Regions from separate parts of the Shewanella sp. Arc9-LZ genome, predicted to be linked through region 3. Evidence: predicted binding sites of a transcription regulator. Region 3 holds the regulator's gene; each other region holds the start of a gene.
What was found. The regulator MetJ, encoded in region 3, represses methionine synthesis genes. The targets are predictions, from matches to a motif close to TAGACGTCTAGACGTCTA.
Positions count from the first base shown of each region.

Region 1: the regulator MetJ is predicted to act here: its motif matches at 5,100-5,117, upstream of msrA (peptide-methionine (S)-S-oxide reductase MsrA).
Region 2: the regulator MetJ is predicted to act here: its motif matches at 4,490-4,507, upstream of metH (methionine synthase).

Region 1 is NZ_CP048031.1:2,341,625-2,349,302, forward strand. Features, by position in the region: gene GUY17_RS10095 (efflux RND transporter permease subunit) at 1-1,442, opposite strand, end outside; gene GUY17_RS10100 (efflux RND transporter periplasmic adaptor subunit) at 1,448-2,635, opposite strand; gene GUY17_RS10105 (GNAT family N-acetyltransferase) at 2,815-3,375, shown strand; gene trxB (thioredoxin-disulfide reductase) at 3,439-4,392, opposite strand; gene msrA (peptide-methionine (S)-S-oxide reductase MsrA) at 4,598-5,077, opposite strand; gene astE (succinylglutamate desuccinylase) at 5,299-6,327, shown strand; gene GUY17_RS10125 (thiamine pyrophosphate-dependent dehydrogenase E1 component subunit alpha) at 6,484-7,662, shown strand; gene GUY17_RS10130 (alpha-ketoacid dehydrogenase subunit beta) at 7,666-7,678, shown strand, end outside.
Region 2 is NZ_CP048031.1:1,090,827-1,098,504, forward strand. Features, by position in the region: gene metH (methionine synthase) at 548-4,264, opposite strand; gene GUY17_RS04735 (histidine phosphatase family protein) at 4,548-5,291, shown strand; cobalamin riboswitch at 5,462-5,595, shown strand; gene GUY17_RS04740 (ABC transporter ATP-binding protein) at 5,674-6,483, shown strand; gene GUY17_RS04745 (iron ABC transporter permease) at 6,476-7,582, shown strand.
Region 3 is NZ_CP048031.1:4,262,568-4,270,245, reverse strand. Features, by position in the region: gene GUY17_RS18375 (DUF3373 domain-containing protein) at 1-771, opposite strand, end outside; gene GUY17_RS18370 (cytochrome c) at 920-1,249, opposite strand; gene GUY17_RS18365 (sulfite exporter TauE/SafE family protein) at 1,614-2,354, opposite strand; gene metJ (met regulon transcriptional regulator MetJ) at 2,430-2,744, opposite strand; gene metB (cystathionine gamma-synthase) at 2,953-4,122, shown strand; gene GUY17_RS18350 (bifunctional aspartate kinase/homoserine dehydrogenase II) at 4,254-6,647, shown strand; gene GUY17_RS18345 (hypothetical protein) at 6,814-7,020, shown strand; gene GUY17_RS18340 (DUF1097 domain-containing protein) at 7,320-7,678, opposite strand, start outside.

The DNA of each region.
Region 1 (7,678 bases), 1.9 Mb from region 3:
TTAGATTCTATTAATGAAAATAATAAACATAAAATAACAACAAAACCAATAGCCTGCCCAAATGCAGATGATGGACCGTCGTCCATGGTTATTGGTAGAAAAGCGGCTATCGTGGTCAATACACCAAAGGTTGCTGGCATGGCGACTTTTTTAACCCCACGAATAACGCTGTCAATACTTTGGCCGTGTTCTTCTGATTCGCTGTGGGCACTTTCGCCCATCACAATGGCATCATCGACCACGATCCCCAGCACTAAGATAAAGGCGAACAAGCTGATAACGTTAATGGTTACATCAAAAAATGCCATTGGCATAAACAATAAGGTACCTAGAAAACACACCGGTAGTCCCATCATCACCCAAAAAGCCAATCGAACTCGCAAGAATAAGGCCAGCATGATAAACACTAATATCGCACCACTTTTCATGCTGTCGAGCATCAGTTGTAAACGGCCATCCAAGTAGTAAGTCATGTCTACCCAAGGTTCAAGTTTGACACCTTGTGGTAATATTTTTTGCTGTTTATCGACAAAGCTATTAATGGTATCCGCCACATCGGTAATACTTTGATTTTTACCCGCACCAATGAAGAAGGTAACTGAGTTTTTACCATTAAATTTAGAGTATTGAATGCCTTCTTCAAAGCCATCATTTACGCTGGCAATATCACCCAATAAAATCTTGGTACCATCATCTAATGTTAGTAAAGGCAGTTGTTCAAACTCGTAACCCACATAGGCTTGATTCTGAACGCGTAAATTGATGTAACCATTTTCTGCTTTGATTTGGCCAGCCGACATATTGCGTGAATAGCCACGAACGGCCTCAGCGACATCGTTAAATGTGATCCCAAACTCACGTAAACGGTCTTTACTGACTTCAATGCCAATTTCATAACTTAAGCCGCTATAATATTCGCTAATGTTGACCCCAGGCAATTGCATGATTTCATCATTAATGCGCTCGCCTAAATCTTTGAGTTGCTTTTGGTTTAAGTCACCATAAAGGCTTAAATACATTACTTCTTGGCGAAACTTAATCCGTTCAACTTTTGGGGGCTCCATGCCGCCTGGAAAGGTTGAGATGGAGTCAATTTCAGACTTAACCTCTTCAAGTACGACTTGTGGATCATATGAGTCTTCTACCTGAAAATATCCCTGCGCTATATTACGATTCGAATAGGTAATAACCCTTTTTAAGCCTTGAGCGCTTTCTAAGGCTTGTTCAATCTTAATGGTAATGCCTTCTTCCACTTCTTGTGGTGCAGTACCTGGATACACGGCGCTAAATTGAATCCAGTTAACTTCAACGGCAGGGAAGAACTGTTTACGGATGGTATTGGCGGTCAACAGACCACCGAGTATGATAATGATCATCAACAAGTTTGCCGCAACGCTATTGCGGGCAAACCAGGCGATAATTCCTTTATTAGTATCGTCCATGATGTTTATTTACCTTCCATCGCAAGTTCAGTTTGTTCTGTTTCTACTGACTCATCTTGTAAGATTTTATCTTCAGGCAGAGCAAGTTGCATACCTTCTAACGGGTAATCAAGCGCTGATGTTATTACTTGCATTCCTGATTCAAGACCTTCGGAAATCACGACATTCGCGCCTTCTTGGCGAATAATGTTAACAGGTTTATAGCGTAAGGTTTTGTCGCTATCCATCACAGCAACTAAACCATTTACAATCAAATGACGCGGAATAATGGCCACATTACCGGCATTACTGCCTTCAACATAGGCGGTAACATAGGTGCCAAATCGTAATTCATTTTTATCGCTATTGAGTCCGTATGGATCGTCTATTTCGGCAACCAGGTATGTCATCCGGCTTTTGCTGTCTACCACGCCTTCACTGCGAACAATTTTTCCTATCCACTCTTGTTTGCTTCCGGCAAAGTTTCCCGCTAATCGTACTTCAGCATGAGTGCCTTTTTTATCCAAATATTGCATTTCTTTATCGGCTAGCGGTAAGCGAATTTCTGCTGTATCAGTATTATAAACATGACCAATTTTGCTGCCAGTGGTGACGTATGCGCCTAAACCGATTTCACGGCTGGATATGAGTGCATCATACGGCGCGCGGATAACCGTACGCTCTAAATCGCGTTGTGCACGTAATAAACCCGCTTCAGCACTTTTTAGTTTGGCTAATTCTTGTGCTAATTGCGGCTTGCGCAAACTAAGATCAGTTGGCTTACTGCTGGTTATTTCGGCCCATTCACGTAAGGCAACTTCAGCATTGGCTCGTTCTTGTACCATGTTGGCTTTAGACGAGGCGATGTTTGCTTGAGCATCTAATAATCCAGCTTCATAGTCACTGGGATCAATTTTAGCTAAAACATCACCTTTTTTAACAAAGCCACCTTTGACGAATTTATCGGCTAAATAAATAATTTCACCACTGACTTGTGCGACGAGTTCGGTGTCGTATTTTGCCGCGACAACACCGTATGAACTGACAGAAAAAGTCATCGGTTTATATTCAAGTGCTTCAACCGACACTAAAGGGGTGGTATCAACTGCAGGCTTTTCTTCAGGCGGTTTTTTTAGTGCAGCAATGCCAACTAAACCGGCTATTCCAATACCTAATACTATGATGGGTAATATTATTTGTTTTTTAGTAGCCACAATGCTTCCTTTTTATAATCCGATATTTTTGCAGTAAGTTCATTTCATACCGCCAATAGTCTTTTTTCTACTGTATATGTTAATCGATATGTTTAGTGTTTGTTGTTTCATTGTGTAAACTTGTGTGTCAACTACTTGCATGTGATCTCATGACATAAAACCTTTAGGGAACAGATATTGTGCAGATTGAAAACACCTCTAGATTACAACTGTCATTAATGACTCTTAATGACAGCGCACTATTATTTGAACTAGACCAAGATGAACGAGTCATGCACTTTCTTAATGGCGGCAATAAAACCACTCAGCATCAGATAGATACGATCATGTTACCTAGATTGGCTCAATATTTAAATCCGCCAAAAGGTTGGGGATTATGGAAAGTCCATGCGCTCGATTGTGACGCCAATGACCAACACGGGTTAAGCGGCGAGTATTTAGGCTGGGTATTAGTGAGACCGATGCACTTTTTTACCCAAGCACAACCGCATAACTTAGAGTTAGGTTGGCGGTTTAAGCATATTTGTTGGGGTAAAGGCTATGCTACAGAAGCTGCCAAAGCGGTCATGGATGCTGTCAGTGAGCCTGATGACGTGACTCATGTGAGTGCGATAGCAGTAGAGGAAAATATTGCCTCAATTGCGATTATGAAAAAACTTGGTATGACGTTTCAGCATAAAAGTATTCACCGTGATCCATTAGGTGATACTGAAGCCGTGTTTTATCAAAAAGCGGTGTAATGTTTTTTAAGGTAATAAAAAAAGCAGCCTGAGCTGCTCTTTTGTTGTATTACATACTGTCGATTACTTTTTAGCGTCTAAATAACGCTCAGCATCAAGTGCAGCCATACAACCCGTACCGGCAGAAGTGATGGCTTGACGGTAATGTTGATCCATCACGTCGCCACAAGCATAAACACCTTCAATACTGGTTTGAGTCGCATTGCCTTGTAAACCACTGTTTACTTGTAAGTAACCGTGATTCATTTCTAATTGACCAGCAAAAATACCAGTATTAGGGCTGTGACCAATCGCAATAAACACACCAGCGACTTCTAAATCGGTCACTGAACCATCTTTAGTGCTTTTCTTCTTAAGCCCAGTCACACCCATCTCGTTACCAGTGACTTCTTCAAGTGTTTGGTCTAGGTGTAAAATGATATTACCGTTCGCAACTTTATCCATTAAACGATTGATCAGAATTTTTTCTGAACGGAAGCTGTCACGACGGTGAATTAAGTGAACTTCAGAAGCTATATTACTTAAGTAAAGTGCTTCTTCAACTGCAGTGTTACCACCACCAACCACCGCAACTTTTTGGTTACGATAGAAGAAACCATCACATGTTGCGCAGGCAGAAACACCACGGCCCATGAATGCTTCTTCAGACGGGAGGCCTAAATATTTAGCCGATGCGCCAGTAGCAATAATGAGTGCATCACACGTAAACTCGCCGTTGTCACCTTTTAAGCGGAAAGGTCGCTCAGTTAGTGTCACTTCGTTGATGTGATCAAAAATAATTTCAGTATCAAACTTCTCAGCGTGCTTTTGCATGCGTTCCATTAATGCTGGACCAGTTAAGTCTTCAGCATCGCCTGGCCAGTTTTCTACTTCAGTCGTAGTGGTTAATTGACCACCTTGCTGCATGCCTGTGATCATCACAGGATTTAAATTTGCACGCGCAGCATAAACAGCAGCGGTATAGCCAGCAGGGCCAGAACCTAAAATTAGTAGGTTAACGTGACGAGCTTCACTCATGATTTTGTTCTCCGATAACATGCCTTAAGCAATTTGCATGGGATTGTATGGAATTTACTACTGCGGGTAAAGTGAAGTTGAGTGCAGGAAATCGATTGAGCTAATCTATTGTGTAAATATTCCGTTTCAGGTGAGGTAATGATACACATTAACTCGCTTGAAACGGTTACTTGTCGTTCAACGAACGATTGATTGTATGTTAGGTTTAATAAACCAAGTGACAGGTTGGTAAATTATTTTTTTCTAAATAATTCTGGTGGTATTCCTCGGCAATGTGGAATGTTTGTATCGGTACAATTTCAGTCACAATATGACGCTGTCCCCATTTACCGCTTCGTGCTAATGCCAGCTTTGAGCTTTCAGCTTGGGCTTTTTGCTCTTTATCGTGAAAAAAAATCGTGCTGCGATATTGAGTACCAATGTCACCGCCCTGCATATTCAGCATGGTTGGGTTGTGATTTTTCCAAAAAGTGTCCAACAAGTCGTCGTAACTGACGATTTCTGGATCAAACTCAACTTGAACCACTTCTGCGTGACCAGTCGAACCCGTCTTCACTTCTTTATATGTGGTCGCACTGTCTTTGCCACCCATGTAGCCACACGTTGCGTTACTGACGCCGTTAATTTCACGGAAAAAATATTCAACACCCCAAAAACAGCCTGCACCAAATGTTGCTAACGCCATGACATACCCTTAAAACAAATTATAGAAGTCTAGATGGCTACAATTGTGTTGAATATTGTGTAGTTTTGCAAGCAAACTTTTATTAATAAATAAATCTAACATATGCCACCAATAAAATAGCGTTTGGCTATGATAGAATCCGCGACAATAGGCAGTAATAGTTAACATCGTTTTACGTCAAAGTTAACTACGCCATATAATAATGAGACAAGGAGTTGATAGTGTTATCTGACCTGATGATAAACCATGATTTTTTAGCCTATACCTTAGCCAATCCAAATCAATTACCTGCAGCATCTGATTTTATGTTGGCAGATCATACCCGTGTAGATGTATGGGATACGGGAGTGATTGTATTTACTCCGGCTAATGCAACCAAAGATATCGTGCTGTCTTGTGCTGTGCACGGTAATGAAACTGCACCGATTGAAATCTGTAATCAACTCATTAAAGATTTGCTCAGCCAACGAATTGTTGCCAAGCAGCGTGTGATGTTTTTAATTGGTAATCCGGCCGCGATTATCAATAAAACCCGTTTTATTGATGAAAACATGAATCGGCTATTTAGTGGCGCGCATTCTAAAGGCGAGGGCTTAAGCCATCCGGAGCGTCACCGAGCAAAAGCGTTAGAGCAATACGTGGCAGACTTTTTCAATGCCAATAATGACAATCAACGTATTCATTACGACTTACATACTGCTATTCGTGCTTCTAAGCATGAAAAGTTTGCCATATACCCATACCGTCCTGGCCGTGCTTTTAGCGGTGAACAAATTATGTTTTTGGCGGCATGTGGCGTTGATACTATGTTGTTTCACCACGAACCAACAACGACGTTTAGTTATTATTCGTCAGAGCAATTTCAAGCAGATGCTTTTACTGTGGAATTAGGCAAAGTAATGCCATTTGGCCAAAATGACATGAGTCGTTTTGCACAAACTCAAACTATGCTTGAAAAGTTGATTACTGAAACTGAGTTAGCACCTGTTGAGTTCGACCCTAGCAAGGTCAACTTGTATAAAGTATCGCGCTCTATTAACAAGCACTTTGATGATTTTGAATTTAGCTTTGCTGGTGATGCAGAAAACTTCAGTGCCTTTAGTCAGGGCGAGGTGTTAGCGACAGAAGGCGGTAATTCAATCACTGTTGAATACCCACAAGAAGCCATTGTATTTCCCAATGCAAATGTGCCCATTGGGCAACGCACAGTGTTATGTTTAGTACCCGCGTTGAACGAAACTATTATCTAGTCGTAAAGCAATATATACATGTCAATCGCGAGTAAAATGCGTTTACAGTGAGAGTAAGTATTGATAGGTAGTTTACGTTAACGTAATGTCTACTCGCATAGTATAAATAGAGCCATGTTTATGTTGAACATGGCTCAACAATAACAAGAGCATAATATGAGCAACGCACCACTGACCAATGAAACAGTGCACCGTGTCAGCTTCTTAGACAAAGCGTCATTGCACATCCCCATTTTGCGTATTTTGCAAGCTGATGGCACCACTTATGAAAGTGCGGTTCTACCAGTAATCGACAAGGCTCTGGCCGAAAAAATCTTTGATACCTGTGTTTTTACACGCGTATTAGACGAGCGTATGTTGGGTGCGCAGCGTCAAGGACGGATTAGTTTTTACATGACCTGTACCGGTGAAGAAGCCTCAATTATTGGCAGCACAGCCGCGCTTGATAAAGACGACGTCATTTTGGCTCAATATCGTGAGCACGCCTCATTGCGTTATCGCGGCTTTACGACTGAACAATTTATGAATCAAATGTTCAGTAACGAGAAAGATTTAGGTAAAGGTCGCCAAATGCCGATTCATTACGGCAGCCGTGAACTCAACTACCAAACTATTTCATCACCTTTGGCAACTCAAATTCCACAAGCCACAGGTGTTGCTTATGGCATGAAATTACAAGGTAAGCGTAACGTCGCCATTTGTTATTTTGGTGAAGGCGCAGCATCAGAAGGTGACTTCCATGCTGGTTTGAACATGGCCGCAGTGCTTAAGTCTCCGACCATCTTTTTCTGTCGTAACAATGGTTATGCTATTTCAACCCCAACTGAAGAGCAGTTTGCTGGTAACGGTATAGCCAGTCGGGGTGTTGGTTACGGTATGCATACCATCCGTGTAGACGGTAACGACATGCTAGCGGTGTTAGCTGCCACACAACAAGCTCGTGCCCACGCACTTGAACATAATGCTCCAGTATTGATTGAAGCGATGACGTATCGTTTGGGCGCGCATTCTTCATCAGACGATCCATCTGGTTACCGTTCAAAAGAAGAAGAAGCCAAATGGCAGCAACACGATCCAGTAAAACGTTTTAAGTTATGGATGGTCAATAAAGGCTGGATAACTGAAGCCGATGAAGCCAAGTTATTTGAACGTTATCGCGAAGAAGTGCTAGCAGCAGTTAAAGTGGCTGAAAAGTTACCTATTCCGAAACTAGATGAAATTATTGAAGATGTGCTTGATAAACCGACTCCAGCATTGAGAAAACAGCTTAAAGAACTGAAAGAACACATTGCTAAGTATCCAAAAGCCTATCCAAAAAGCGCAGGGAGACTCTAAACCGTGGCTCAAATGA
Region 2 (7,678 bases), 1.7 Mb from region 3:
ATTGACTCCTCCGAGTAGCAACTAACGGCGACAATCAGACACAGGAATGCAAAAATCCCAATATATGCTCTATAGGCCATAGATGAAGCAACTCCCTGCTTTGTAATTCAGATGATTATTTTTTAAACGAAGTTATTGTAGAGTGATTCTTTAAGGGTATCTATTATTATAAATGACTATTTTTTATAGTGTAATGATGAAAAGGGTATGTCCAATTGAGATATTTTTATTTTATCCAGCAGTAAATTAAATTGAGAAGATCAAAGACGTTTTAAGTTATTTATTGTAAAAACGACGAAGCTGGATCGCGGCTAAAAAGCATTGCCGGAATAACGCTTGATTTGACCCGTGCAGTATGGAGCCTTTTGACCAAAATCCAAACCAAGTTTGGACATAAAAAAGAGTAACCGTGATGACTCAAGGTTACTCTTTTTTCAGGTTCACTTTTTATTCAGAAGCACTCTTTATTCAGAAGCACTATCTACTCTGGGTCTCTCTCTATTCAGGATCTCTTTCTACTCTTGATCTCATTCTATTCGAAATAAATCTATTCGGGATCATAGTCCAATATCGGTGACAACCACTTCTCTGCTTCTGCCAACGTCATGCCTTTACGCTGGGCATAATCTTCTACCTGATCTTTACCAATATTGGTCACGCCAAAATAGCGAGATTTTGGATGGGCAAAGTACCAGCCTGAAACAGCAGCCGTTGGGTACATGGCAAAGCTTTCGGTGATATTCAAATCAATCGTTTCATCGGGTTTGAGTAAATCCCATAACAAGCCTTTTTCTGTGTGGTCTGGGCATGCTGGATAACCTGGCGCTGGGCGAATGCCTTTATAACGTTCGCGAATTAGCGCTTCGTTATCGAGCACTTCATCTGCGGCATAACCCCAAAACTCTTTACGAACACGTTCGTGCATGCGCTCGGCAAAAGCTTCGGCTAAACGGTCTGCTAAGCATTTAAGCATAATCGCGTTGTAGTCATCGTGATTGGCTTCAAAACGGGCAACATGTTCATCAATCCCGTGTCCCGTCGTTACCGCAAAACCGCCCATATAATCAGCAACGCCTGAATCTTTTGGAGCAACAAAGTCTGATAAACAGAAGTTGTCGTTACCGACGCGTTCAAGCTGCATACGAAGATGATGAGTGGTCATTTCCAATGTGGTGCGGCTTTCATCGGTATACAGTTCAATGTCGTCATGGTTGACGGTATTGGCTGGGAATAAACCGATTACGGCTTTGGCGGTAAGCCATTTTTCAGCAATAATTTGTTTCAGCATGGCTTGGCCATCGGCAAACAATTTAACCGCTTCTTCACCAACGACTTTGTCTTTTAAAATTTCAGGGTAATGACCGTGCAGTTCCCAGCTTCTAAAGAACGGTGTCCAATCGATACGTTCGACTAGGTCTTCTAATGGATAGTCATCAAACACCTGGCGACCTAATACATTAGGCGTGAATGGGGTGTAGTTTTCCCAGTCGTGTTTACAGCGATTGTCACGCGCGGCTTCAATCGACACGATGGTTTTACGCTTGGTTTGCGACAAACGTTTTTCACGCATCATGTCGTATTCTGCGTAGGCTTCGTCGATGGTTGCTTGGCGAGTGGCGTTATTAATCAGCTTAGACACCATAGGTACAGCGCGAGATGCATCGGCAATGTAAATTGCGCCGTGTGGGTAATGCGGTGCTATTTTTACTGCAGTATGAATTTTAGAGCAGGTTGCACCACCGATAATAGCAGGGATGGTTAAGCCTTCACGGTGGAAGGTTTTCACGTTGTGAACCATTTCATCCAAGCTTGGCGTGATTAAACCTGACATGCCGATGATGTCGATATTATGCTCTTTTACTGCATCGAGAATTTTATCGACAGATACCATGACCCCAAGATCGACCACTTCGTAGCCGTTACAGGCAAGTACTACTCCAACAATATTTTTACCGATGTCATGCACATCACCTTTTACGGTGACCATTAAAATTCGGCCGTTTGACTGGCCAGCAACCTTTTCAAGCTCAATATATGGGTTTAGGTAAGCGACGGCTTTTTTCATTACTCGTGCCGATTTGACCACTTGCGGTAAGAACATTTTGCCAGCACCAAATAAGTCGCCGACCACGTTCATGCCGTCCATCAGCGGTCCTTCAATAACATCGAGCGGGCGCACGGCTTCTTGACGAGCAGCTTCGGTGTCTTCATCAATAAATTCGGTAATGCCTTTAACCAATGCGTGCGATAAACGTTTGGATACCGGCCAGCTGCGCCAAGCTAAATCTTCTTTTTTGGCCACTTGTGAGCCATCGCCTCTAAAGCTTTCTGCGATGTCGAGTAGCTGCTCGGTGTTGTTTGAGTCGGCTACCGGACATGGTAAGTTTTGAACTACGTTTTCAACCCGTTTTTTCAGCTCTGGTTCAATATCATCGTATATGGCTAACTGACCAGCGTTAACAATACCCATGTCCATGCCGGCTTGAATGGCATGGTATAAAAACACCGCGTGAATAGCTTCGCGTACTGGGTTGTTACCGCGGAACGAGAATGACACGTTAGACACGCCGCCTGAGATCATTGCGTGTGGCAAGGTGGCTTTGATGTCTTTTATCGATTCGATAAAGTCGACTGCATAGTTGTCGTGTTCATCAATACCGGTGGCAATGGCGAAAATGTTAGGGTCAAAAATAATGTCTTCTGGTGGAAAGCCAACAACATCAACCAAAATGCGATAAGCACGGGTACAGATTTGGGTTTTACGCTCACGTGTATCGGCTTGGCCGTTTTCGTCAAAGGCCATTATAATGGCTGCCGCACCATAGCGTTTTACTAAGGTCGCTTGTTCAATAAATTTGGCTTCGCCTTCTTTCATCGAAATAGAGTTAACAATCGACTTGCCTTGAACGCATTTAAGCCCAGCTTCAATCACTTCCCATTTTGATGAGTCAATCATGATGGGCACGCGGGAGATGTCGGGCTCAGAGGCGATTAAGTTTAAAAACTTCGCCATTGACGCCACGCCATCAAGCATACCTTCGTCCATGTTGACGTCGATAATTTGTGCGCCATTTTCAACCTGCTCGCGCACGACATCTAAGGCTTCTTCAAACTTTTCTTCTTTAATTAAGCGTAAAAACTTAGCCGAACCGGTCACGTTAGCGCGCTCACCGACGTTAACAAATAACGAGTTTTTGTCGATGGTGAGTGGCTCTAGGCCCGATAAACGACACGCCACAGGTATATCTGGTATCTGTCTTGGTTCGTGTCTGAGTACCGCTTCACGAATAGCACTAATGTGTGCGGGTGTACTACCACAACAACCGCCGACAATATTGAGCATGCCTTCTTGCGCCCATTGATTAATGACTTCGGCCATTTCTTCTGGGGTTTCATCGTAGCCACCAAATTCGTTGGGTAAGCCAGCATTTGGGTGGGCAGAGACATAACATTCGGCAATACGTGACAATTCTTCAACGTACGGGCGCAGCTCTTTTGGTCCGAGGGCGCAGTTAAGGCCAATCGATAACGGCTTGATGTGGCGTAAAGAGTTATAAAAGGCTTCGGTGGTTTGGCCGGTTAATGTACGACCAGAGGCGTCAGTAATAGTGCCAGAGATCATAACGGGTAGGCGATCGCCAAGTTGGTCGAATACTTTTTCAATCGCAAATAGGGCAGCTTTGGCGTTTAAAGTATCAAAAATGGTTTCAACCATAATGATATCGGCGCCACCTTCAATTAAAGCCGTGGTTGATTCGACATAAGCGTCGACTAATTGATCGAAACTGACATTACGAAACGCTGGGTCGTTAACGTCTGGACTGATAGAACAGGTACGGTTGGTTGGGCCTAATACACCAGCAACATAACGTGGCGAACCAGTTTGCGCTGCCACTTCGTCGGCAGCTTGGCGGGCGACTCGGGCGCCAGCAAGGTTAATTTCAGCGGCCAGCGACTGCATGTCGTAGTCGGCCATGGCAATGGTGGTGGCGTTAAAGGTGTTAGTTTCAATAATGTCGGCACCGTTTAGCAGGTACTGAGTATGAATATCTTTAATGATTTGCGGTTGGCTGAGTACTAATAAGTCGTTGTTGCCTTTAACATCGCAATGCCAATCTTTAAAACGCTCGCCACGATAATCTTCTTCTTCCAACTTATAGTCTTGGATCATGGTGCCCATGGCGCCATCTAAAATCACAATACGCTGCGCTAACAATGCATTAAGTTGTTTAAGTGTTTGACTGTAAGAAGTCGATTTCGCCATAACAGTTACCTTTTTATCACTATGTTGCTTGATACCTTGATTGAGATAAGCATACCCTTATTTTTACAATAGTAGGGCGATAACATCATTGCTGTGCACAAGTGTTGTAAATAACAGTTATACACAACGGTTGCATTAACCGTTGCAGGCAATTGCCTTGGACAATTACTGCGTACAATGATTATCTTCTAAATGATTATCTTTTAAGATAGTATTTTAGACATATAAACGTATAGACGTCCATAGTACGCGAATTTTTATCACTAGAGCAAGGCTGAATTAAATGAAACAAGCCAAGATAATATTAATGCGCCATGGAGAATGCGAAGGTGGGGCAATATTTCGCGGCCAAACCGATGTAAAGCTCACCGACACTGGGATGACCCAAATGCAGCAAGCGTTTGCTGAACTGCAATATCCAATTAGCCATGTGTTTAGTTCGCCATTGCAACGGTGCCAGCAATTCAGTCGCCCTTTAGCACAGCGATTAACGCTGCCATTAACCACGATACCAGCACTGCAAGAAATTGATTTTGGTGTCTGGGATGGGCAATCGTTTGATGCAATTTATCAGCAAAATCCAGGTAAATTTGATGCTTACTGGCATAACCCATGGTTGGCTGATAGCACGCCTGATAAAGCCGAGTCGGTAAGCGATTTTGCTGCGCGAGTAGAAGCCGGGCTTATGAGCGTGGTTAATGAACTGTGGCGCTCACGTCATCAGCAGCACTCTTGTTTACTGTCTATCGACGAACAACAAGGGCAAAGCTTGCCGCAAACTGCTCAAGCTGTCGATTGTCCCCATGCGTTAGTGGTTACTCACGGTGGGGTGATGCGCTGTTTAATGGGCTATGTGCTTAAGGTTGGCCAATCTAGCGGATTATTCGCTAACCTAGCGATCCCCTATGCTGCTATTATGGTGCTCGATGTCTATTGGCCTGATGATGTTGATAAGGTTGACGCTTTTCAAGCGACAGCAATGAATAGCAATACCGCTGAAGTGAGCTTTACATTACATTGGCCGTAACACTTCATTGGCTGAGCGTTATAACCATAGTGTCATTATTTTTGCGCCATAATTTGCGTAATAATGTTCGTCGTAATTTGCGTAGTCATTAGTGTCACAATTTGCATAGTTATTTGCAAAGTTATCAGCGCCGTAATTTGAATAGTTATTTGCGTCATAATTGTCGTAATAATCTGCGTCGAAACCATAGTGCCTTTCAAGGTATTGGGAATTGGGATAAGCCCAAACTGTACCCGCAACTGTAGATGTACCCATCGAATATGGGGACATAAGTCAGATACCAGCTTTGAATCGCCTCAATATCCATGCCTAAGCGGGTGACTTAGGGGAGTTATTAAATAGATGTTTGTGTTAATTAATTGGACATGGCGGGCTAACGTTCATGTCTGAATCTGTATTAGATGTAAATCATCTTTTTTGGCAAGTCGATAATAAAACGATTCTGGCGGACATTCATTTCAGTTTGCCTAAAGGCCAGATGCTAGGACTAATTGGTCCCAATGGCGCAGGCAAGTCGAGCCTGTTACGCTGCTTATATCGCTATATTGTGCCGACCAGCGGCGATATTGAGATATTTTCTAAACCCATCAGTGAGTATTCCTCTAAGTTGTTAGCGCAGAATATTGCTGTGGTGCAACAAGATACCCCGCATTATTTTGACATGACCACCGAGCAATTAGTGTTGATGGGGCTTACTCCGCATAAAGGCTTGTTTGACTCTAACACAGCCCAAGACCGTGAACGTGTGGTGAGTGCCTTAACCAAAGTTGGATTACAGCAAAAAGCTCAGCAACAATATGAACTGTTATCTGGCGGTGAAAAACAACGTGCCCTAATTGCCCGCGCCATTGTGCAACAGCCGCATATTCTTATTTTAGATGAACCGACCAATCACTTAGATATTCGTTATCAAATTCAAATTCTTGAACTTGTTGCATCTTTAGGCATCAGTGTTATTGCTTCTATACACGATCTGAATTTAGCCAGTGCAATGTGCGATAAATTACTGCTACTCGACCAAGGACGATTAATTGCTAAAGGTACCCCAACAGAAGTGCTAACCGAGCGACAAATTAGTGACGTGTTTGGTGTGTGCTGCGACATTAATCTTCACCCACAACACGGTAAGCCGCTGATCAGTTATTTTTATGGTTACCAACCCAGCCATAAAGGATGCCCCGATCATGATTGATGCATCGCAACGTCGGTATTACGTTTGTTTCAGTCTGTTGGTATTGGCTACACTGCTTACCCCGATATTTGCCGCCAGTTTTGGGGCGGCTAACATTCATCTTAATGACGTATTAATGATATTTAATACCTTATTAGGCGGCAACATGCCGAGTGCGATTGAAGGCAGTGAACATGCGGTGACGATAACCCAACGTATTGTGCTTGAATTACGCTTACCGAGAATTTTGTTGGCCTTTGTGGCTGGCGCAGGGTTGTCTATAGCAGGCAGTGTATTACAAACCGTGACCCGCAACCCGTTGGCCGACCCGTATTTGTTTGGCATTAGCTCCGGGGCGTCATTTGGTGCAGTGCTGGTGGTGTCGTTATTCAGTCAAACCGGTTTGTTTGCCGAAATGTTTTCTGGTGTATTGACTATAGCGCCAAGCTTTACCGCGCAACCTTGGTGGTCTTGGTCGACATTAAGCATACCGATAGGAGCATTCATCGGCGCCAGTTTATCGGTGTTGGTGGTGTTTATTTTGTCGGGACCTGGTCGAAGTAGCCAAGTTGAACGTATGTTGCTGTCTGGTGTAGCAACGTCGTTTCTGTTTGGGGCATTGACTAGCTTGCTGTTGTATTTTTCAACCCCTCAAGCTGCGGCGTCAGTACTGTTTTGGAGTTTAGGCAGTTTTGCTAAAGCCAGTTGGTCTAATCTACTCTTACCCAGTGTGACGGTAGGGGTGAGTTTATTGATTATGTTGGCATTTAGACGGCAAATTATGGCGCTGCAAGCGGGTGATGAAACGGCTCATACGTTAGGAATAAATGTCGCTAAATTGCGCTTAAGTATGCTGTTACTGTGTTCGCTTATTACGGCAATGTTGGTGGCAACTTGTGGTGGCATTGGATTTGTTGGTTTGATGATCCCGCATACGGTTAGGCTATTATTTTCCGGACGTCAGCCGATGATCTTAACCGCGATGTTAGGTGGCTTATTTATGGTGTGGATTGACGTGATAGCACGATGCATTTTATTTAACCAAGAATTGCCAGTCGGCATTATTACTGCTGCACTGGGCAGCGTGTTTTTCTTGTTTATTTTGCGTCAACGCCGTTAAACGCTGAGCTCTTTTTATAAGCACATAGCTAAGCACATAGCTAAGAATTAGATAAGCACATAGATAAGCTCTTTGATAAGCACTGGATGAGTGCTG
Region 3 (7,678 bases):
ACCTGATGGCGTGCCGCCTCTGAGTTCATTTTCACGATAATGATTTGGTGGACCGTACGTTGAAGGGCGACGTCCAATAGAAAGGTAAGTGCCACTACCATTAATGTCTTTCCAATTAAAATAGGCGCGCTCTACTTTTAACTCATCACCACTGGTGCTACCGCTACTGGTGCCGTCCATGGTGAATGAGTTCCATGAGTCGAATACTTTAACTCCAGCAGAGTCTCCCCAGCTCTTAAACATGGTTAAACGTCCTGCAAAGCTGACGTTATCCCACACTTTAGCGTCAATGTTTAGGCGTAAGCGCGTGGTGTAAAATATATCGTTATCAATGTCCTGTTGGGTTTTTTGGCCCAACAGCATTGGCATAACGCCTTGAAGCATACCGCTTTGAAACGCGCTGGCTAAATCAGGGTTTGCCATCATCATTTGGCCTAACGGTGAGGTAGCACTGTTTGGATCGCCAAATACTCCTGACATGGCTTTAGCGCCAAAGTCAGAAAAGTTAACGTTCATGGCTGGGTTCCAAGTGACGTTTTGATAATGTAATGAATGTGCTTTGGTTCTAAAATCACCCGTAATGGCTATTCTGTCTAAGGCTGTGTGACGCTCGGTTTTGTCAACTCGTGAATTTAAGTAATCAAGATCTTCATTAATAGTAGCCAGTTGTTGTTTAAGATCGGCAATCTTTTGTGCATCGGTATCTGCTGCTAGGCTTGCGCCGCTCATAAAGAGCGCGTTAGCCACTAATATTGAGATGAGAGTTCTCATGGTCTTTCTCCCCTTTATTTGCCAAATAACAAGGTCAATTTGGCAAATTTTTTGTGTCAGGATCCCTGAGGCTAAGCCTCACAGTTTTTTCGTTTGGTTTATTGGCTGATGTTTCGTTTAGAACGAAAAGATACTCAGCATTGATGATTTAGCCGCAAGTAGCTGGTTGGTCTGAATCGGCGGCGTGGTCATATAAAAACTGTTGAATATCTTTTATGTCTTTTTCTGATAAGGCTTCAAAAACGGCAGGTTTAGCTTTGTGCTTATCACGAGTAAAGAAACGATCCCATTGGCTCATGGTTTTGGTCATTGGGGTTAATTCAGGACCTTCACTGTTAGCGCTGTGGCAGGCTTTACATTCTTTTTTGTACAGGTGCTTACCTTTTTTAGGATTACCACCATCTGCGGCCATCACTTGGGTGCCAAGTGATAATGCCATAGCAACTGCGATACCAACTTTAATGTAAGTGTTCATCATTTTGTCCTCTGTCGGGCTTATTAGGGTTGTGCATTAACAGCATTTAATTATTTATTTGCTGTAAACAATGTTACCTAAAAGTGAGTAGTGTTAATTTGAAGTAGATCATATCCATGAGAAAAATCTAATTGAAAAAAAGTTAATTGAAAGAAATCTAATGAACTAGTGTGATGTGGATCTATTGCGCCAAGATGAGGATTTTGCTAGAGGAGATAAAAGTGGTTTTTTTGATACTTATTGATGGCGTTTTTAGGTGAGAAATAGACTGCTTGATAAATAGAAGGGGAAGATTTTAATCATTATTAGCGAACAAGCCCATTGATGGCTGGTTTTGTTTACAGGTACAGAATAGCTGATTAGCTGATTAGCTCATTAACGTGTTGGTCGACATAATCACTAACACAGTGGCACTAATACTACATAACACTAAGGTGACTATGCGGGTTTTATCTTTATCAACGCGGCCAATTAATCTACCTGAGACAAGATAACCAGCAACGACTGAAGGCAATAATAGCAGTGATAGCCATAAATGCTTCACTTCAACTAAGCCGACGATGGTTAGAATAGCTAAGGCAATTAATGAGCTAAACACGAAAAAGGCAGATAATGCCGCTCTAAACTGACCTGGGTCTTGGCCTGCAAGCAAAATGGCCATTGGTGGACCACCGATAGCAGCGATATTGCCAAATATGCCTGAAAATACCCCAGCGATAAATAAACTGAGGCGATTAATAGGGGCGGTAAAGCGAAAGATGCTAAGAATAACAGCAATAAACACAATGCCTGCAATCACTAAGCCTAGTATGGCTTGTGGGGCAAACAGCAATAATCCAGCGCCTAAAAACCCCCCAGGGATCCGCCCGAGTAAGGCATATTGCAAACCATTAAATTGTAGATGACCGCGTTCTCTAAATAAGGTCATTGCAGAAATGGCAAAGCCCATAACAATAATAGGAACAGGAACTAATTGAGGATTAACAATATACAGCAGCGGGCTAGCAACAACGGCTAACCCAAAGCCAATTAAGCTTTGGGTTAGCGCGCCAAAAAACACGATAATCGATGCCAGTATCAAGGTCGTTGGATCGATAAATGACATCATAAGTTCTCTTTAAAAACATGACGACTTCTTATTAGGGTCGTTTCAAAGTCTGTGAGGTATTGACTAATCAGTGAATTATTCGAGCTCTTCCCACTCGATACCCATATCATCCATTAACTTTTTCGCTTCACTTGGAATGCTATCAGGCTGATCTTTTGATAGATCACCGTCATAAGGTAATGGTTGACCTGTGTACGCATGCAAAAATGCTTCGCATAGCAGTTCACTGTTAGTTGCATGGCGCAGATTATTTATCTGGCGACGCGTCCGCTCATCCGTCAGTACTTTTAATACTTTTAAAGGGATAGAAACCGTAATTTTTTTTACTTGTTCATTTTTTTTGCCGTGCTCGGCATATGGGCTGATATATTCGCCATTCCACTCAGTCATTAACTTACCCTTAACGATAAATACGCTGCAGATTTTAAACCGTTACAATCTCTAGTCAAATTATTGCTACTATTTAATCCCGATTGCAAATAGATTTCTTGATGTTTAGACGTCTAAACGTCTATTTAAGTTGACGGATGGGGATCTCTTAGGTAAATTTGGACGTCTAGACATCTCTTTGTGTGTTTGTGAAATTTTAGGAGTCACCATGACTAAGCATCAAAACGCCACATTGGCCGTTCGCCAAGGTATTGAAACAGACACACAACATGGTGCTATCGTGCCACCGATTTATTTATCGACCAATTATTCATTCGATGGCCACAATAATCCGCGCGAGTTTGATTACAGTCGTTCGGGTAATCCTACTCGATGTATTTTAGGTGACGCACTCGCCAAACTCGAGCAAGGTGCTACCGGCGTGGTGACATGTACCGGCATGGCGGCGATTACATTGGTGACTAGCTTACTTGGCCCAGAGGATTTATTGGTTGTGCCGCACGATTGTTATGGTGGCAGTTACCGCTTATTTACTAACTTGGCCAAAAAAGGCCAATTTAAGTTATTGGTTGTTGATCAAACTGATGCGCAAGCGCTGAGCAAAGCGATAGCTCAAAAACCGAAAATGGTGTGGTTAGAAACGCCATCGAATCCTTTATTGCGGGTGGTAGACATTAATGCCATTAGTATCGCTTGCCATGACGTTGGCGCGCTAGTGACAGTCGATAACACCTTTTTATCACCAATATTACAGCAGCCATTATTATTAGGTGCAGACATTGTTATTCACTCAACCACCAAATACATCAATGGTCATAGCGATGTGGTCGGTGGAGCGGTAGTGGCTAAAGATCCTCAAGTGGGTGAGTTGTTACATTGGTGGTCAAATACTCTTGGGCTTACGGGTTCAGCATTTGACAGTTATTTAACCCTCCGAGGCTTACGTACTTTAGCGGTACGAATTCGTGAGCATCAACGTAATGCACAAAAGATTGTTGAGTTACTCAGCGCCAGTGATGTGGTGGCCAAGGTGTATTATCCGGGTTTAAAAGACCATCTAGGTCACGAAATTGCGGCAAAACAACAACAAGGCTTTGGTGCTATGTTAAGTTTTGAGTTAATTGGCGGCGAAGCGGAAGTGGTGGCATTTTTAAAGGCGCTGTCGTTGTTTAGTATTGCCGAAAGTTTAGGCGGAGTGGAAAGTTTAGTCGCCGTTCCGGCCACCATGACCCATAGAGCAATGGACCCACAAGCAAGGCAAGAGGCTGGTATTAAAGAGACTTTATTGAGACTATCTGTCGGTATTGAAGATGCAGATGACCTCTTGGCCGATATTCAAGCAGGCCTAGCAGCTGTTGCCGCGATAAAATCAGCTTAATTCGAGTTTAAGTTAGCTGTGGTTTCGACCAAATTGGGTAAAATAGCAAAACATGCACTTGCAACACTATTGGTTTCAAAATAGAAGTCTAGCAGTCGCAACAAAAGTCGTAGTTGTTTAAGGAGTCAGTAATGACGCGAAGTCATTTACATAAGTTTGGTGGTTCAAGTTTAGCGGATGCAGATTGCTATCGCCGTGTTGCACATATTCTACTTACGCATGGTCAGAGTGATGATTTAGTTGTGGTATCCGCCGCCGGAAAAACGACTAACTTCTTATACAAATTATTGAGCCTGCGCGACAGCGGTCAGTTGTGGCAAGAAGAGCTGCAAATTCTGATCAGTTACCAGCAGACGTTAATTGAACAATTATTATCAAACGAGCAAGCGCGTGATTTACGCGAACGTTTGTCTACCGACAAATCTCAGTTAGTCAGCTTATTATCTTTAGAGCAACGTAACGATTACCAATTAAACCAAGTGGTGAGTTTTGGTGAACGTTGGTCGGCGCGCTTAATGGCCGCTTTGTTACGAGAAATGGGCGTAGCTGCGACTCATGTCGATGCGTGCTCTATTTTGGTAGCCGATGAAGGCGCCGTACCCAATATTTTAGTGGCTGAGTCTCGTGATAAGGTACAGGCCTTATTAGCCTTGCACCCGCAAGAGCGTTTAGTGATCACCGGCTTTATATGCGCTAACCGCCACGGCGATACCTTATTGCTGGGTCGCAATGGTTCTGATTTTAGTGCCACCTTAATTGCCAGCTTAGCTGACATTGAGCGTGTGACCATTTGGACCGACGTTGAAGGGGTATTTAACGCCGACCCGAATAAAATTAATGATGCTAAATTACTCAAGAGTATGTCACTCGCAGAAGCTGACCGCTTAGCGCGCCTGGGCTCTCCTGTACTGCATTCTCGTACCTTACAGCCGTTATTTAATACCGACGTGAGCCTAGCAGTACGCTCGAGCTATGCTTCACACACCGACTTTACTCTAATTGCGCCACTGAGTTCATCAGCAAGTGCGCCAGTAGTGACTAACTTAAATGAAGTGGTGTTGTTTAGTTTTAAAATGAACGCAGATATTGAACCGTTACTGGCCATTTTGGATAAAGCTGGTATCACGCCGTTAGCTTATTGGTCGCTAGCACAACATAAGTTTGAGTTGGCGTTAACGCTTGAAAGCCAAAAACAAGTGCAAGCTTTGCTCACTCAATACAGCAGCGAATTTTTGATTGAAGAGTTGAGTGCCCAAACTGACTTAGGCCTAGTGGCATTAGTCAGTGCCGATGCTCATCACTTTAGACGCAGTTTTGCCCGACTACTCAGCCGTGATGCCAAACCGATTTATCAAGATGCATTAAGTTTGGTCACTTTAGTCCCGCAAGCTCAAGTGAGTTTATTGACCCAAAAAGTACATCGTCGTTGTGCTGGACCAAGAATGCGTATTGGAGTGTTATTGCTGGGAGTGGGTAACATTGGTGAGGCGTGGATTGATTTGTTTAAACGCGCCAGTCCAGCATTAGATCACGAACTTGAAGCCTCTGTTGAGCTTGTTGGTTTAGTCGGTTCGAAAAAAGCATTAATTTCTAACGACGGAATTAACCTTGAACAATGGCAGCAAGATTATCAACAGCAAGGTATTGAATGGGATTATGATCAGCTTTTTGATCAATTAGCGCAGTTATCATGCGATGAAATTGTCGCCTTAGATATCAGTGCGAGTGCTGCTTTAACCTTACAATATCCCGAGCTATTTGCCCGTGGTATTCATGTGGTAAGTGCCAATAAATTAGCCGGCTCAGGGCCATTGCCATTTTATCGTGAATTAAAGCAGCAGCTGAGTAATCGCCGCTTATTTTGGCGTTATAACGCCAGCTGTGGCGCAGGTTTACCTATTCAACATGCGTTAAATGACTTACGTAATAGTGGTGACACTATTGAAGCTGTGGGTGGTATTTTCTCGGGCACGTTATGTTGGCTGTTCGAAAATTATGATGGCAGTAAGCCGTTCTCAGAATTAGTACTGCATGCTCGCAGTTTAGGCATTACTGAACCTGATCCACGCGATGACTTATCTGGCCGCGATATGCAACGTAAGTTGTTAATCTTGGCTCGCGAGATTGGTTTAGCGGTAGAGCTAGACGATATTAGTCTTAACTCATTAGTACCTCAAGCTTTAGCAGAGTTGTCACTAGAAGATTTTTTAACACGCATCAGTGAGTTAGACGATGATTTGTTGCAGCAGTATGTCGCTGCGGCTGAACAGAACAAGGTGCTACGTTATGTGGCTTCGCTGGATAAAGTCGAAGGTAAGTTACAGGCTGAAGTGGGTTTGCAGTGGGTTGATAATAATCATCCTTATGCGAATTTAACCCCAGGGGATAATGTGTTTGTTATTCGCAGTGCGTTTTATCAAGGTAATCCATTGATTATTCGCGGTCCAGGGGCTGGGCGTGAGGTGACTGCTGCGGCTGTGCAGTCGGATTTGGTGCATATTTGCAAAGACCTGTTGCAAGAGTAGTTTTGTTAAAAAAGACCATTATTGATGGTCTTTTTTATGTCCTCTCGGGAATGTTTGTGAGCTGAAATTCAGCTCTTTTCTTTATTTGCCGCAAACCGCTCAACGCATAAATACTAAAATGTTAGATGACAAGTGTTCACATCTTGAAATGGAGTTCAAAATAATTATGAAAATCAAAGTATTTACTAAAGTGTTAAAACCTAAACTAAGCTTTTGGATGAAACCGATAGAACAAGCTGATTGTGGTTTACAAGACGAAATTAATTTATGGTTATCCACACAAACATCTATAGAAATCACCGAAATTAAACAAACTCAAAGCGGTGGGTCATTTATGCCAGCGACATTAAATATTACCATTTGGTATCAGTAATCTAATGAGATTGTTCCATGTAAGCTTAATCATCTCCTCGACATAAACGAACAATAGATAACAAAAATGAATAGGTAGCATAAAGCTGCGTCCTTATTCTAAGTGCTGAAAAAGCTCGATAATAGAAGAGCTTAGACTTTTTATTATATGAATATCCGATCGAGAGTTCGACCAATTTGAAGTGATGTTTATGGATACTATTTTTGCGAGTATTTAAAGATTGGCCCAGTCTTTAGTTATCTTTATTTATTCTCAGGTAACGAATACTCTTAAGGCGACACAATCTAAGTCGCCTGTGCTTAGGCTTCTTCTACTGCGTCATCTTTTAATGATTCAGCTGTTTTATCGGTTAACGTTATTAATAGGCCTGTGAGTAGGCTCATGCTGTAACCGAGTACGGCGCCAATAATAAGTGGTGGAATGATAGCGGCTAGATCAGCATTTAAGGCAAAAGTGATGCAACAACCGATAAAGGTGCCGGGAATAAAGGCGAAGTTTTTATTACTGGCTTGTAAGCACATAAATGCGGTGACAATGCCTGTTAATGCATAGCTGATCATTGGCGAACCTAGAACACCGCTGCCTGCAATAATTAACCAGCCCCAGAATACACCGGAAAGATTGGTCATCATCGCCATCATCATGCCTTTAGCACCTG